DNA from 2 places in the Rhizobium sp. CB3171 genome. Region 1 is predicted to be linked to the other one. Evidence: riboswitches for the same ligand, from Rfam matches in the RefSeq annotation. Region 1 holds a riboswitch; the other holds the start of a gene.
What was found. Region 1 has a riboswitch for glycine ahead of gcvT (glycine cleavage system aminomethyltransferase GcvT). Riboswitches for the same ligand answer to the same signal wherever they lie in the genome.

Region 1 (6,350 bases):
CGGGCATGGAGCGCTTATAGGCATCCTTGACGGCCATGTAGGCCGCATGGGGTCCGCCATAGCCGACTGGCACGCCAAAGCGCTGCGATGAGCCGACGGCAATGTCCGCGCCCATTTCGCCGGGCGATTTAAGCAGCGTCAAGGCCAGTGGATCGGCGGCGACCACGGCGATGGCGCCGGTCTGATGCAGCCTTGCAATCAAGCCGGTGAAGTCGTTGATGTGACCATGCGTGCCCGGATACTGGAAGATGGCGCCGAAGACATCGACCGGATCGAGATCGGTGAAGGGATTGCCGACGATGACTGTCCAGCCAAGCGGTTCGGCACGGGTCTTGATCAGCGCGATCGTCTGCGGATGGCAATCGGCGTCGACGAAGAAGGCCTTGGCTTTGGATTTCGCCACACGCTCAGCCATCGCCATGCCTTCGGCGGCAGCGGTTGCTTCATCGAGCAGCGAGGCGTTGGCAACATCGAGGCCCGTCAGATCGCAGATCATCGTCTGGTAGTTCAGCAGCGCCTCGAGGCGGCCCTGGCTGATTTCCGGCTGATAGGGCGTATAGGCCGTGTACCAGGCGGGATTTTCCAGGATATTGCGCTGGATGACCGGAGGCGTGATCGTGCCGTAATAGCCCTGGCCAATCAGCGAGACGAGAACCTTGTTCTTGTTAGCGGTTTCACGCAGTTTGTCGAGCGCCTCGCGTTCCGTCATCGGCGCAGCCCAGGTGAGCGGCGCCTTCTGGCGAATAGAGGGCGGCAGCGTCGCATCAATCAGCCCGTCGAGGCTGTCATAGCCGATCACCTTCAGCATATCAGCCATTTCAGACGGAGACGGACCGATATGGCGGCGATTGGCGAAATCGTAGGGCTGGTAGTCGGTGAATGTGAATTCCGTAGGCGTATTCATTACGCGATGAACTCCTTATATCCGGATTCATCAAGCAAACCATCGGCATCAGCAATATTCTTCAGCTTCAGCTTGAAGAACCAGCCAGCGCCCATCGGATCAGAATTGACGAGCGCCGGATCGGCGGTGATGGCTTCGTTGATCTCGGTGATTTCGCCGTCTAGCGGACAATAGACTTCGGACGCCGCCTTGACGGATTCGACCGTCGCCGCATCGTCTCCCTTGGAGAAGCTGGCGCCGACCTCGGGCAATTCCACGAAAACCAGATCGCCGAGCTGTTCGGCGGCATGCGCCGTGATCCCAACGGTCGCGACATCGCCTTCGATGTTGAGCCACTCATGTTCTTCGGTGAATTTCAGCATGGAAGATCCTCTCTGGAATATGACGTTTTCAGCGTTTGTAGGTGGGAGTGATGAAGGGCAGGGAAGAGACAGCGACGCGCAGGTACTTGCCACGAACCTCGGCAAAGACCTGTGTTCCCGGTGCGGCGAAACCAACTGGCACATAGCCCATGGCAACGGGGCCTTCGACGCTCGGCCCGAAGCCGCCGGAAGTGACTTCACCGATCTCGGTCTTACCCTCGGCGTCGGCATAAAGCTTGGCGTGGCCACGCACCGGCGCCTTGCCTTCCGGCTTCAGACCGACACGGCGGCGCGAGGCACCATTGTCGAATTCGGCAAGGATGCGGCCGGCACCGGGAAAGCCGCCGGCGCGGGCACCGCCGGTCTTGCGGGCTTTCTGGACGGCCCATTCGAGCGCGGCTTCCACCGGCGTCGTCGTCTGATCGATATCGTTGCCATAGAGGCAGAGCCCGGCTTCGAGACGCAGGGAATCGCGGGCGCCGAGGCCGATCGGCTGGACATCGGGATGTTCGAGCAGCCGCTGGGCAATATCCTCAGCCTTGTCGGCCGGTACGGAAATCTCAAAGCCGTCTTCGCCGCTGTAACCGGAGCGGGAGACGAGACAGGAAACGTCATGCAGGCGGCAATGGCGGACATCCATGAATTTCATATGGGCGAGATCCGCCCAGAGTTCGGCAAGCACTGAAACGGCACGCGGTCCCTGCAGCGCGATCAGGGCACGATCAAGTAAAGTGACTTCGCAGCTATCGCCGATATGATCTTGAAGATGCTTAAGATCTACATCCTTGCAGGCGGCGTTGACGACAACGAAGAGGTAATCGTCCATGTGGGTGATCATCAGATCGTCAAGGATGCCACCGTTGTCATCGGTGAAGAAACCGTAGCGTTGACGGCCTTCGGCGAGCCCGAGAATATCGACCGGCACTAGGCTTTCCAGTGCAAGCGCCGCATCCTCATATCTTCCGGAACGGGCTCGGATCGTGACCTGACCCATGTGGGAGACGTCGAACACACCGGCCGATGCACGGGTCCAGAGATGTTCCTTGAGCACGCCCGCGGGATATTGCACGGGCATGTCATAGCCGGCGAAGGGAACCATACGGGCACCGAGCGACAGATGCAGGGCATGAAGGGGTGTCTTCTTGAGGGCAGCGGTCTCGTCCAAATGACGCCTCCGGGTTTTGCGCTTGGCTAAAAGCGCAGAGCTCAAAATTCAGGCGCGGCTGCGCCTTCGATGAGCCCCCTCTGTCTGTGTGCCTGAGATTGTTATCCCTTCGGCGAGCGCTTGCGCGCTACTCTCCAGAGTTCCGTCTGCCCCATGTTGGTCCTTTGGCCTGAGAGTTTCCGGGGCGGTTGCTCCTTCGGCACCGGCTTGCGCCGGATTCTCCCAACAGGGTTGGGTGCCATTATCTGGTAGTCGCCAGAGATGGCAAGGGGCAAATGTCGCTCTGAAACAAATTTTTGTCGTGGCGACTTGATGAGCGGAGGCCGGTACGCGCGACCGATGGATGCAGGGGACTTTGCAATCGCGCTTCGAGAAGCTATCCCATGGTGCCAATAGAGGAGCCGGGCAGGAGACAATGATGAACCGCAAATTCGCCGCCGCATTGCTGATTTCGGCGACCACACTTTCATTCTCGGCTGTCGCCGTCACGGCGCAGCAGAGCGACGACATGAGCAAAATGCCCGGGATGCATATGGATGCCGGCAAAGCGCCGGCGGGTTCGGCTGCAGCCAAGCTCGGCGATCTCGACATCAGCGGCGGCTATGTTCGCGCCATGCTACCAGGGCAGCCGGTCGGCGGCGGCTATCTCACGATCCACAATGGCGGCAGCAGCGACGACAGGTTGACGTCCGTGACCTCAGCGGCCGCCGGCAAGGTGGAGCTGCACGAGATGAAGATGCAGGGCGAGGTCATGCAGATGCGGGAGCTCAAAGAGGGCGTCGCCATCCCCGCTGGCGCGACCGTAACGCTTTCGCCCAACAGCCTACACATGATGTTCAAGCAGGTGAAGACGCCGTTCAAGCAGGGCGGCACGGTGCCGGTGATGCTGATGTTCGATAAGGCGGGAATGGTCGATATCAACCTTCCTGTCGTGGCGCCGAACGCAAAATGAGGTTTACCGGGCACCATTGTCACAAAATTCCCGTCAGGCAGACAATTCAGGTTTCCACTTTTCGTCGAAATGCTCTAAAGCCACCTCAAAAGGCCGGATGACCCGGCCCTGGGGCAAGGCCGCCCCAGTCCTTTGATTTGGCATGATCTTGTCCGAAACCATTTCGCGCTTTTCGGGGTCATGTCGCGGTTCTTGAAAGAAGACGAATGGCCGGGATTGAGCATATAAAGGTCGAGCCCGACGAGGCCGGAATGCGCCTCGACCGCTGGTTCAAGGTGCATTTTCCAGGGCTGGGCTTTGGGCAATTGCAGAAGCTGATGCGCTCCGGCCAGGTCCGTGTCGACGGCGGGCGCGTGAAGACAGATGCGCGTGTGCAGCCGGGACAGATGGTGCGTGTGCCACCGCTGGATGTCGACGCCAAGGGGCCGAAAAGCGGACCGATCGCAGGCAAGGAGCTGAAGCATTCCGGCGACGCCGAGCTGCTGGCGCGCATGCTGCTGCATGAGGACGACAAGGTCTACGTGCTGAACAAGCCGGCCGGCCTCGCCGTGCAGGGCGGCTCCGGCGTCAGCCGCCATATCGACAAGATGCTGGAGGCATGGACCAGCCAGAAGGGTGAGAAGCCGCGCCTGGTGCATCGCCTCGACCGCGATACCTCCGGCGTCCTCGTCGTCGCCCGCACCCGCGGTGCCGCACAGAAGCTGACGGCCGCCTTCCGCGAGCGCGACACCAAGAAGACGTATTGGTCGCTGGTGAAGGGCGTGCCCCGCAAGCACGAGGACAAGATCTCGACCTGGCTGGTGAAGGAAGCCACCGCCGATGGCGACCGGATGCGCATCGCCAAACACGGCGAGGAGGGTGCCGATCACGCTGTCTCCTATTACCGTGTTGTCGAAACCGCCGCCCAGCGTCTCGCCTGGCTGGAAATGGAGCCTTATACCGGCCGCACGCACCAGCTCCGCGTCCATGCGCTGCATATCGGCCATCCGATCATCGGCGATCCCAAATATTTCGAGGACGACCCGAATTGGGACTTTCCCGGCGGTGTTCAGAAGCGGCTGCATCTGCATGCCCGCCATATCGATATCCCGCATCCGAGCGGCGGGCGCCTGCGCATCACCGCGCCGCTGCCGCCGCATATGGTGCAAACCTGGAACCTCCTCGGCTTTGACGAGGCATCGGCTGGGGAGCCGGACGACGAATGAAGCTGGTGCTTTTCGATTGTGACGGAACGCTGGTCGACAGCGTCCGGCTGATCCACGAGGTCATGGCGCGCACCTTCGTCGATTTCGGCCACAAGCGTCCCGATGTCGCCTCCACCAAGTCGATTATCGGTCTCTCACTCGACATCGCGATTGCCCGTATGCAGGGCAAGCCGCATGTCGATGACGAGGCAATTGCCATGACGGCGCACTACAAATCGATCTTCCCCGACGTGCGCGACGAGGGCGATATGCAGACGCCGCTTTTCGACGGGATCAAACCGTTGATTGAGACGCTCGCCGCCCGCGATGAATTGCTGATCGGCGCGGTGACCGGCAAGTCCCGCCGCGGCTTGGAGCATATTCTTGAAGCGAACGGCTTTACGCCCTATTTCGCCGTTTCGCGCACCGCTGACGATTGCCCTTCCAAGCCGCATCCCGCGATGGTGACGGAATGCTGCAGCGAGACCGGCATGGATCCGCATGATACAATCGTTATCGGCGATGCCGTCTACGACATGCAGATGGCGAAAGCGGCCGGTGCGACCGCGATCGGTGTTGCCTGGGGCTATGCTTCGGTGGAAGAACTGCTGGCGGCAGGTGCCGACACGATTGCCCATCACCCGAACGACTTGTTGAGCCATATTCTCTGAGGTGACGCCATGCGCGACCTGTTGAACGATCTTTCCGAAGACCTGAGCCATCCCGATCCCATTCGCCGGGCTCAGATTCAGATGAAGAAGCCGCTGCCGAAGCGCTTCTACAAGGATGTAAGCGTCCGCGCGAGCGAAGACGGCCATGTGATCGAGCTCGACGGCAAGGTGGTGAAGACGCCTGCGCGCCAATCGCTCGCCGTCCCGACCGAGGCGCTCGCAAAGCTGGTTGCAGCCGAATGGACGCGGCAGGTCGAGGTCATCGATCCTGCGACCATGCCGGTGACGCGGCTGGTCAACACGGCGCTCGACGGTGTGGCGATCGATAGCCAGGCGGTATTCGAGGACATCCTGCGCTTTTCCTCCACAGATATGCTTTGCTATCGCGCCGATGGACCGGAGCGCCTGGTGGAGCGGCAATCGGAGCAGTGGAACCCGCTGATCGACTGGGCCGCAAACGAACTCGGTGCCCGTTTCATCCTGGCCGAAGGCGTCATGCATCAGGAGCAGCCGCGCGAGGCGATCGCCGCCTTTGCCGTGACGTTGCGCAAATACGACACGCCGCTGGAACTCGCCAGCCTGCATACGATCACGACGCTGACGGGTTCGGCGATCTTGGCGCTTGCTTTCGCCGAAGGCCGACTGCCGCTCGATGAAGTCTGGGCGCTCGCCCATCTCGACGAGGATTGGACGATCGAACATTGGGGCCGTGACGAAGAGGCCGAGCAGCGCCGCGCTCAGCGCTTCGAAGAGTTTCAGGCAGCCACCGATGTTTTTTCCGCGCTTCGCAGTTGAATATTGTTGATTTGCAGTCCGTTATATCGAAATCTGCATCTCAAGGGTTGGGAATTCGGGACGCGAATCATGTTGTTGTGGAGGTCGGGTGCGGTATCGGCACTCGTGGGATGTTTGGCGCTGGCTGCTTGCACGAGCTGGCCGGGCACGGCGCCGCCTGCACCTCCAGCCTATGACGTGCGCAGCGCCACCGTCGTTGCCGATCAAGCCGTACCTCCCGTTTCGCCTGTGCTGCTTTCGGCCATCAACGAACGCGTCAATGCCGCCATCGCCGTGACCACCCGCGATACAGTGCTGCCCAAGGTGGCACTCACCAT
Region 2 (6,350 bases), on a different replicon from region 1:
CGAACTGGTTTGCCCAAAGAGTGTCCGCATCCAGTCGGTCACCGACTATCAATGCTTCTTCCTTGTTGAAAGTCCGGAACCTGCTTGCGGCGTACTCGAAGAACGCTGCATGGGACTTTGCTATTTGATGTCACTCTGACGCTCGGCAATCAAGCATTCCACCACCGAGGGATCAGCAAGCGTCGACGTATCGCCCAAGGCACCGAAATCGTTCTCGGCAATCTTGCGAAGTATGCGGCGCATGATTTTTCCCGACCGCGTCTTTGGGAGACCGGGTGCGAACTGGATCCTGTCAGGGGTCGCTATCGGCCCGATCTCCTTTCGGACATGCGCTTTCAGGGCGTTCACCAAAGCCTCCGACGGCTGCTCGTCGATCATCAGTGTCACGTAGCAATAGATGCCCTGCCCCTTGATGTCGTGCGGGAAGCCGACAACAGCCGCTTCCGATACGCTGGGATGGCTCGCCAGAGCGGACTCGATCTCCGCAGTCCCCATGCGGTGGCCAGATACATTAAGGACATCGTCGACACGTCCAGTAATCCAGTAGTAGCCGTCGTCGTCCCGCCTGCAACCGTCCCCGGTGAAGTACTTCCCCTTGTAGGTCGAGAAGTATGCCTGGATGAAGCGCTCATGATCTCCGAAAAGCGACCTCATCTGGCCAGGCCAACTATCGGCAATGCAGAGGCTTCCTTCGGCTGCGCCCGTCAGAACCTTGCCGTCGCCGTCAACGATTTCGGGCAGGACACCGAAAAATGGGAGCGTCGCCGAGCCCGGCTTTAGTCGGGTCGCCCCAGGTATTGGTGTGATCATGTGCCCGCCTGTCTCGGTCTGCCACCAAGTGTCGACAATCGCACAACGCGATCCGCCGACGACAGCGTAGTACCACTCCCAGGCTTCCGGATTGATCGGTTCGCCGACGGTTCCCAGAAGTCTGAGGCTCGCGCGGCTCGCACGCTTCACATATGCATCTCCTGCCCCCATGAGGGCACGGATAGCGGTGGGCGCGGTGTAGAAGATATTGACCTGGTGCTTGTCGACAACGTCCCACATCCGTCCCGCGTCCGGGTAATTCGGGACGCCCTCAAACATCAATGTGGTGGCAGCATTCGCCAAGGGCCCATAGACGATGTATGAATGTCCTGTCACCCATCCCACGTCCGCCGTACACCAGTAGACCTCGCCGGGTCGGTATTCGAAAACATGCTGATGGGTCATGGAAGCGTAGACAAGATATCCTCCAGTCGTGTGAAGGACGCCTTTTGGCTTACCCGTGGAACCAGACGTATAGAGGATGAAAAGCGGATCCTCCGCGCTCATTGGCTCGGGGGCGCAGCTTGGATCCGCGGCGTTCACCGCCTCGTGATACCAGAGATCGCGGTCAGGATTGAGGCTGATTTCCGATCCGGTTCGCTGTACCACCAAGACAGAGGTCACAAGGAGACCATCAGCCGCCGCGAGTGCGACGGCCTGGTCGGCATTTCTCTTGAGGGGAACCGTGCGTCCGCCACGGACGCCCTCATCAGCTGTGATGAGAACGGTTGAACCGCAATCTAGGATTCTTCCAGCAAGAGCGTCCGGAGAGAAGCCTGCGAATACGACCGAGTGGATGGCGCCGATCCGCGTGCATGCGAGCATGGCAACGGCAGCCTCCGGGATCATCGGCATGTAAATCGAGACAGTGTCGCCCTTTTTCACGCCCCTCGTCTTGAGCACATTGGCGAGCCGGGACACCTGGTCATGCAAAGCCTTGTAAGTGATGTGCTTCGATTGCGTGGGATCATCGCCCTCCCAGATGATTGCCGTGCGATCGCCGTGCTCTGCGAGATGGCGATCGAGGCAATTGTAGGAGACATTGGTAACCCCATCCTCAAACCAACGTATCCTGACATCGCCTTCAAAGCTTGTGTTCTTTACGATGCTATACGGTTTGAACCAATCGATGCGCTTCCCATGCTCACCCCAGAATGCCTCCGGGTCACGGATGCTTTGTTCGTAAGACCGCAGGTAGGTATCAAAATCCATTCCAATGACCTGCCAGTCATTCGCTTTCACAGTCTGCTGCAATTTTAATTCCTTCAAAATATCCATCCATCAAATTTCGTCGGCGCCGATTGCTGAAAGCGCCGCTCGAGCAACTTCGAAATCTTGCTCGCCAGAACCCGATCCTACGCCAATGGCGCCTGCCAGATTTCCGTCAAATCGTATCGGGAGCCCGCCGGGCAGATGTGTCACGCCTCCCTGGGAGGCGATGCCTGCGGCAACGCCGAATTCCACTGACATCGCCCCCGTCGCACCATTGATTGACGCAGCGGTGCGAGCCTTGGCGCGCGCTGTGTGCATGCTGAGGTACTTCGCACCGTCCATTCGGATGCTGGCGATCGTCTCTCCACTGGTGTCCACAATAAAGACGCACTGGGGCACCTTGATCGCCTTCGCGTGCGAGACCGCCGCAGACAGCGCTTCCAAGGCTGCTTCTGCGGTCACAGTGATGCTGCTTCGAAATTTCGACATATTATTCCTCCTGGAAAATCCGGCGATGGCCACTACAGATCTTGATTGAGTGCATGAAAGGCGGGCGAGCAATCCAGCAGACCACCGGCAGCCGGCAGGCGCCGTGGGTGTCGGCCTGATTGAAAAGGTTCACATAGTCAGCTTCGTCGGCTGTCTCGTCCGTCGCGCATTGAGCCGCGATCCACTGACCGCGGATCTCACGCGCTATCGGTTCGTGGTTCTGAAATCACGAACTCCGCAATAGAGACGATCCAGTCCCTCTGTGCTGCCAGCATCTAACTCCAGCGCGAAGACGACGTCTGAGGTGACCGCAGGCGACGCTTTAACCTTTTTTCTCCTGCCCTCCTCCGGTCGGGAACTGTCGGTCTTGATTGGAAAACATGCGCAACTCCCTTTGCCATGTCGATCGTATCGCGCATCATTCGAACGTCGGCCCCCTTTAGCGTTCATTCGGCATTTGCGGACGGCAACCTAGTGTATTTTATACAATACGGCAACAGTAATCGACTAGACAAAAGCATTTTGTCTCGGTAAAACACAATTCAGTAACTTAGAGGCGGACAATGCAGACACCACTTCAGACCCGGATTTTGGAGCAGCTTCGGCTTGAGCTGAGTGGAGATCTGAAATCGGGTGATCGCATCAACGAAGCGGAGATTGCCGAACAACTCGGAGTATCTCGCACGCCCATCCGCCGCGTTCTTCAAAAGCTTCAGGATGAGGGCGTTCTCGCCTTCGAACCACGCCGCGGTTTCATCCTGCGTGACCCCGCCTCCCTGCTGAAGAATGGCGAAGGAGAAACTGGGAAATCGCTTGACGAACGCGTAATGCGTGACATGGCGACTGGTGAGCTCAACGCGGTGATGAGCGAGCGCGCACTTATGCAACGCTACTCGGTAGCGAATGGCGTTCTCGCTTCAACTCTTCGCCGATTGACGAGGGATCATCTCGTCGAACCGTCACCGGGCCATGGATGGATTTTCGCGGACGTCAGTCCTCGGGCCATGGCCGAGAGCTATCGCTTCCGTCAGATTATCGAACCCGCCGGAATATTGGCGGATGGCTACGAAGTAGACCTGGCTGCGCTCAAGGAGCTCGACGACGATCACGCTGGTGCGATTGAGCACGTGCACCAAATGGATCGCCGGCGTCTTTTCGAATTGGACGCCCGCTTCCACAAGCTCGTTGCACAGGGCGCCCGCACAAGCGAATTGGTGAGTGCGATCGAGCGTCAGAACAACATCCGCCGAGTAACCGAGTACCTCGGTTTCATCCGCATCGAGCGCTTGCGGCAGTCGATGACTGAGCATCGCGGCATTATGGCCGCCCTCTTCGAAGGCAATCGCCAAGTCGCTGCGTCTCTAATGCATATTCACCTGCAAGTCTCGAGAGACGAGACATTCATTCACATGGACGACGATCTTGAGCTTCTTCGCGATGGCAAGGTGCGTCTGATGGAAGAGGACGACTCCGAGCTCACCGGAGACGACGATATGTAGAACTGATTTCCAAAGGTCACGCGGGAGAGATCGCGTGCGGCGCCGACGGAGCAATCCCCCAGGAAACTCTCAGGCAAAAGGACCGCGTGACTGGAAAATCTGGAGAGTGGCAGCAACGCCCACCGAAGGGGATACCGTTCAAACGGGAAGCTCTCAGGTACCAAGGACAGATGGGGATTACTAGGTCGCTTGACCTTTCGACAACTGTCTTTGGGAGAACACAAATGCCCCATATCGCGATCATTGGCGCGGGAATAACCGGGATCACCACTGCATACTCGCTGTTGCGCCGAGGCTACGACGTTACGATCTTCGATCGCCATGCCTACCCTGCTATGGAGACTTCATTCGCCAACGGCGGCCAACTGTCGGCGAGCAATGCAGAAGTCTGGAATCATTGGTCGACCCTCCTCAAGGGTATCAAATGGATGCTGACAAAGGACGCGCCCCTGCTCCTCAATCCCAGCCCATCATGGCCTAAATATTCATGGCTGGCTGAATTCGTATCCGCAATACCCAAATACAAGGAGAACACGATCGATACGGCGAGGCTCGCGATTCAAGCTCGCCAATACATGTTCGACATCGCTGAGCATGAAGGCATCAACTTCGATCTTGAGACGCGCGGCATCCTTCATTTTTATCGCGACGCAAAGAGTTTCCGTCATGCGGCGCAGGTGAACACTCTTCTGCAGGCCGCGGGCTTGGAGCGGAAAGCAGTTTCGCCTGATGAAATTCGATCCATCGAACCGACCTTGAGCGGAAATTTCTATGGGGGATTCTACACGCCTTCGGACTCTACGGGCGATATCCACAAATTCACACGCGGGCTTGCGCAAGCGTGCATCCATAGAGGTGCGCGGTTCGAACTTGAGGCCGACGTCGTTGGTTTCCAGCACCAAAGGGTCGGCATATCTGTCCAATGGGATCGGACTGTCGAGGCCGGAATGGCCGTCGCGGAGCGAGCGGAGCGGAGTTTCGACGGCCTGGTAATTTGCGCAGGGGTTGCCAGCCGGCGCTTTGCACGAATGCTGGGCGACCGCGTGAACATCTATCCGGTCAAAGGCTACTCGATCACGGTTCATCTTGACGATGAACGCAGTCAACAGGGAGCGCCCTGGGTCAGTCTTCTCGACGATGCCGCGAAGATTGTAACCAGCCGCCTTGGCAAGGATCGCTTCAGAGTCGCAGGAACCGCCGAAATCAATGGCGTGAACTACGACATCCGGGCTGACCGCATCGCTCCTCTGGTGCGTTGGACACGTCAGTACTTTCCGAACATCAACACCAGCCGAGTGATCCCGTGGAGCGGGCTGCGCCCGATGATGCCGAACATGCTTCCGCGGGTTGGAAAGGGTCGCCGGAACGGCGTTTTCTACAACACTGGTCACGGCCATCTCGGCTGGACACTTTCATGTGCTACGGCAGAGCTTGTTGGCGAGACCGTTGCGGGCGCCTACGCCGCCTGATGGGGCGGCCGGAGCTGAACGAAGACCCCGGAACCGAATTCAAAGGATGGAACCGAGATTCCACCCTTCCGGTTCTGGGGCATCACCCTTTGTCGCCGCCGAAAGCCTCCTGTGAACATTCTCGCGACCGCTCTCAACGACCGTCGTAACCACCGGTCAGCAGATGTCGCCAGAGTATTTGTTTGCGGTTGGAAGGCCCAGGAGAATTGCCGCAACGGCCGAAGGATCGAGCTGCGGGGAAATGCCAGCGATATCATCCCTTTGCCATTGCGGGTGGACGTTCTTCTCGATGTAGTTTGGAAACGCGGCTCGAAATCTTGCCAGTCGCACGGTTGTTTCGAAGAAGGATGCAAGGCACCGATAGCGCAGACAAAGCTGTCCATCACCGCCCCTTCTGAGCACCCGCCCCGCCGCCGAGATGACGGCGGGACGATTTTGCTCGATGGCGACAGTTAGAACCTCTCCGGGCTCATGAAGCGCCTCAGGACGTTTTCTGTAATTCGGGCAACGTTGTTATCGTATCCGCTCCAAGCCATCGCCGCTGCCCAGGCGATCGAGCCCGTCGAGAACACCGCGCCTCCCGATGAAGTTTCGAAGAAGGTCAGGTCGGATCTTATGAGATCGCTCTGCGTTCCGGACCATGTTGGTGTCGGATCCAGAAGATCCTCGGGCGTCATCAGATAGATGTCGGTGTGTAGACGCGAAGAGGCAACGACGAGCGCATTGGGTGGAGTGCCGAGTGTGAAATCGGTTCGGTCGATCTCATTGCCCGCTGCACCGCCCCCGTTGAGGCCGAAGTCCCCAATGATGTCTCCGTCAACCCCTTCGAAGATGAACGCAGCTCTGGGGTTCTTCGCGTCCTCGGTCTTGA

Region 2: it holds a riboswitch for glycine, as region 1 does, so the genes downstream of both, QA648_RS32320 (D-amino acid dehydrogenase) here and gcvT (glycine cleavage system aminomethyltransferase GcvT) in region 1, are expected to answer to the same signal.

Annotation. Positions count from the first base shown of each region.
Region 1 covers NZ_CP121652.1:1,471,296-1,477,645, reverse strand. The annotation lists gene gcvP (aminomethyl-transferring glycine dehydrogenase) at 1-904, opposite strand, end outside; gene gcvH (glycine cleavage system protein GcvH) at 904-1,266, opposite strand; gene gcvT (glycine cleavage system aminomethyltransferase GcvT) at 1,295-2,431, opposite strand; glycine riboswitch at 2,579-2,666, opposite strand; gene QA648_RS07295 (copper chaperone PCu(A)C) at 2,850-3,383, shown strand; gene QA648_RS07290 (RluA family pseudouridine synthase) at 3,590-4,588, shown strand; gene QA648_RS07285 (HAD-IA family hydrolase) at 4,585-5,238, shown strand; gene QA648_RS07280 (ATP12 family chaperone protein) at 5,248-6,033, shown strand; gene QA648_RS07275 (hypothetical protein) at 6,103-6,350, shown strand, end outside.
Region 2 covers NZ_CP121654.1:53,520-59,869, reverse strand. The annotation lists gene QA648_RS32340 (HAD hydrolase-like protein) at 1-124, opposite strand, end outside; gene acs (acetate--CoA ligase) at 121-2,022, opposite strand; gene QA648_RS32330 (heme-binding protein) at 2,092-2,511, opposite strand; gene QA648_RS32325 (GntR family transcriptional regulator) at 3,075-4,010, shown strand; glycine riboswitch at 4,022-4,105, shown strand; gene QA648_RS32320 (D-amino acid dehydrogenase) at 4,235-5,479, shown strand; gene QA648_RS32315 (N,N-dimethylformamidase beta subunit family domain-containing protein) at 5,932-6,350, opposite strand, start outside.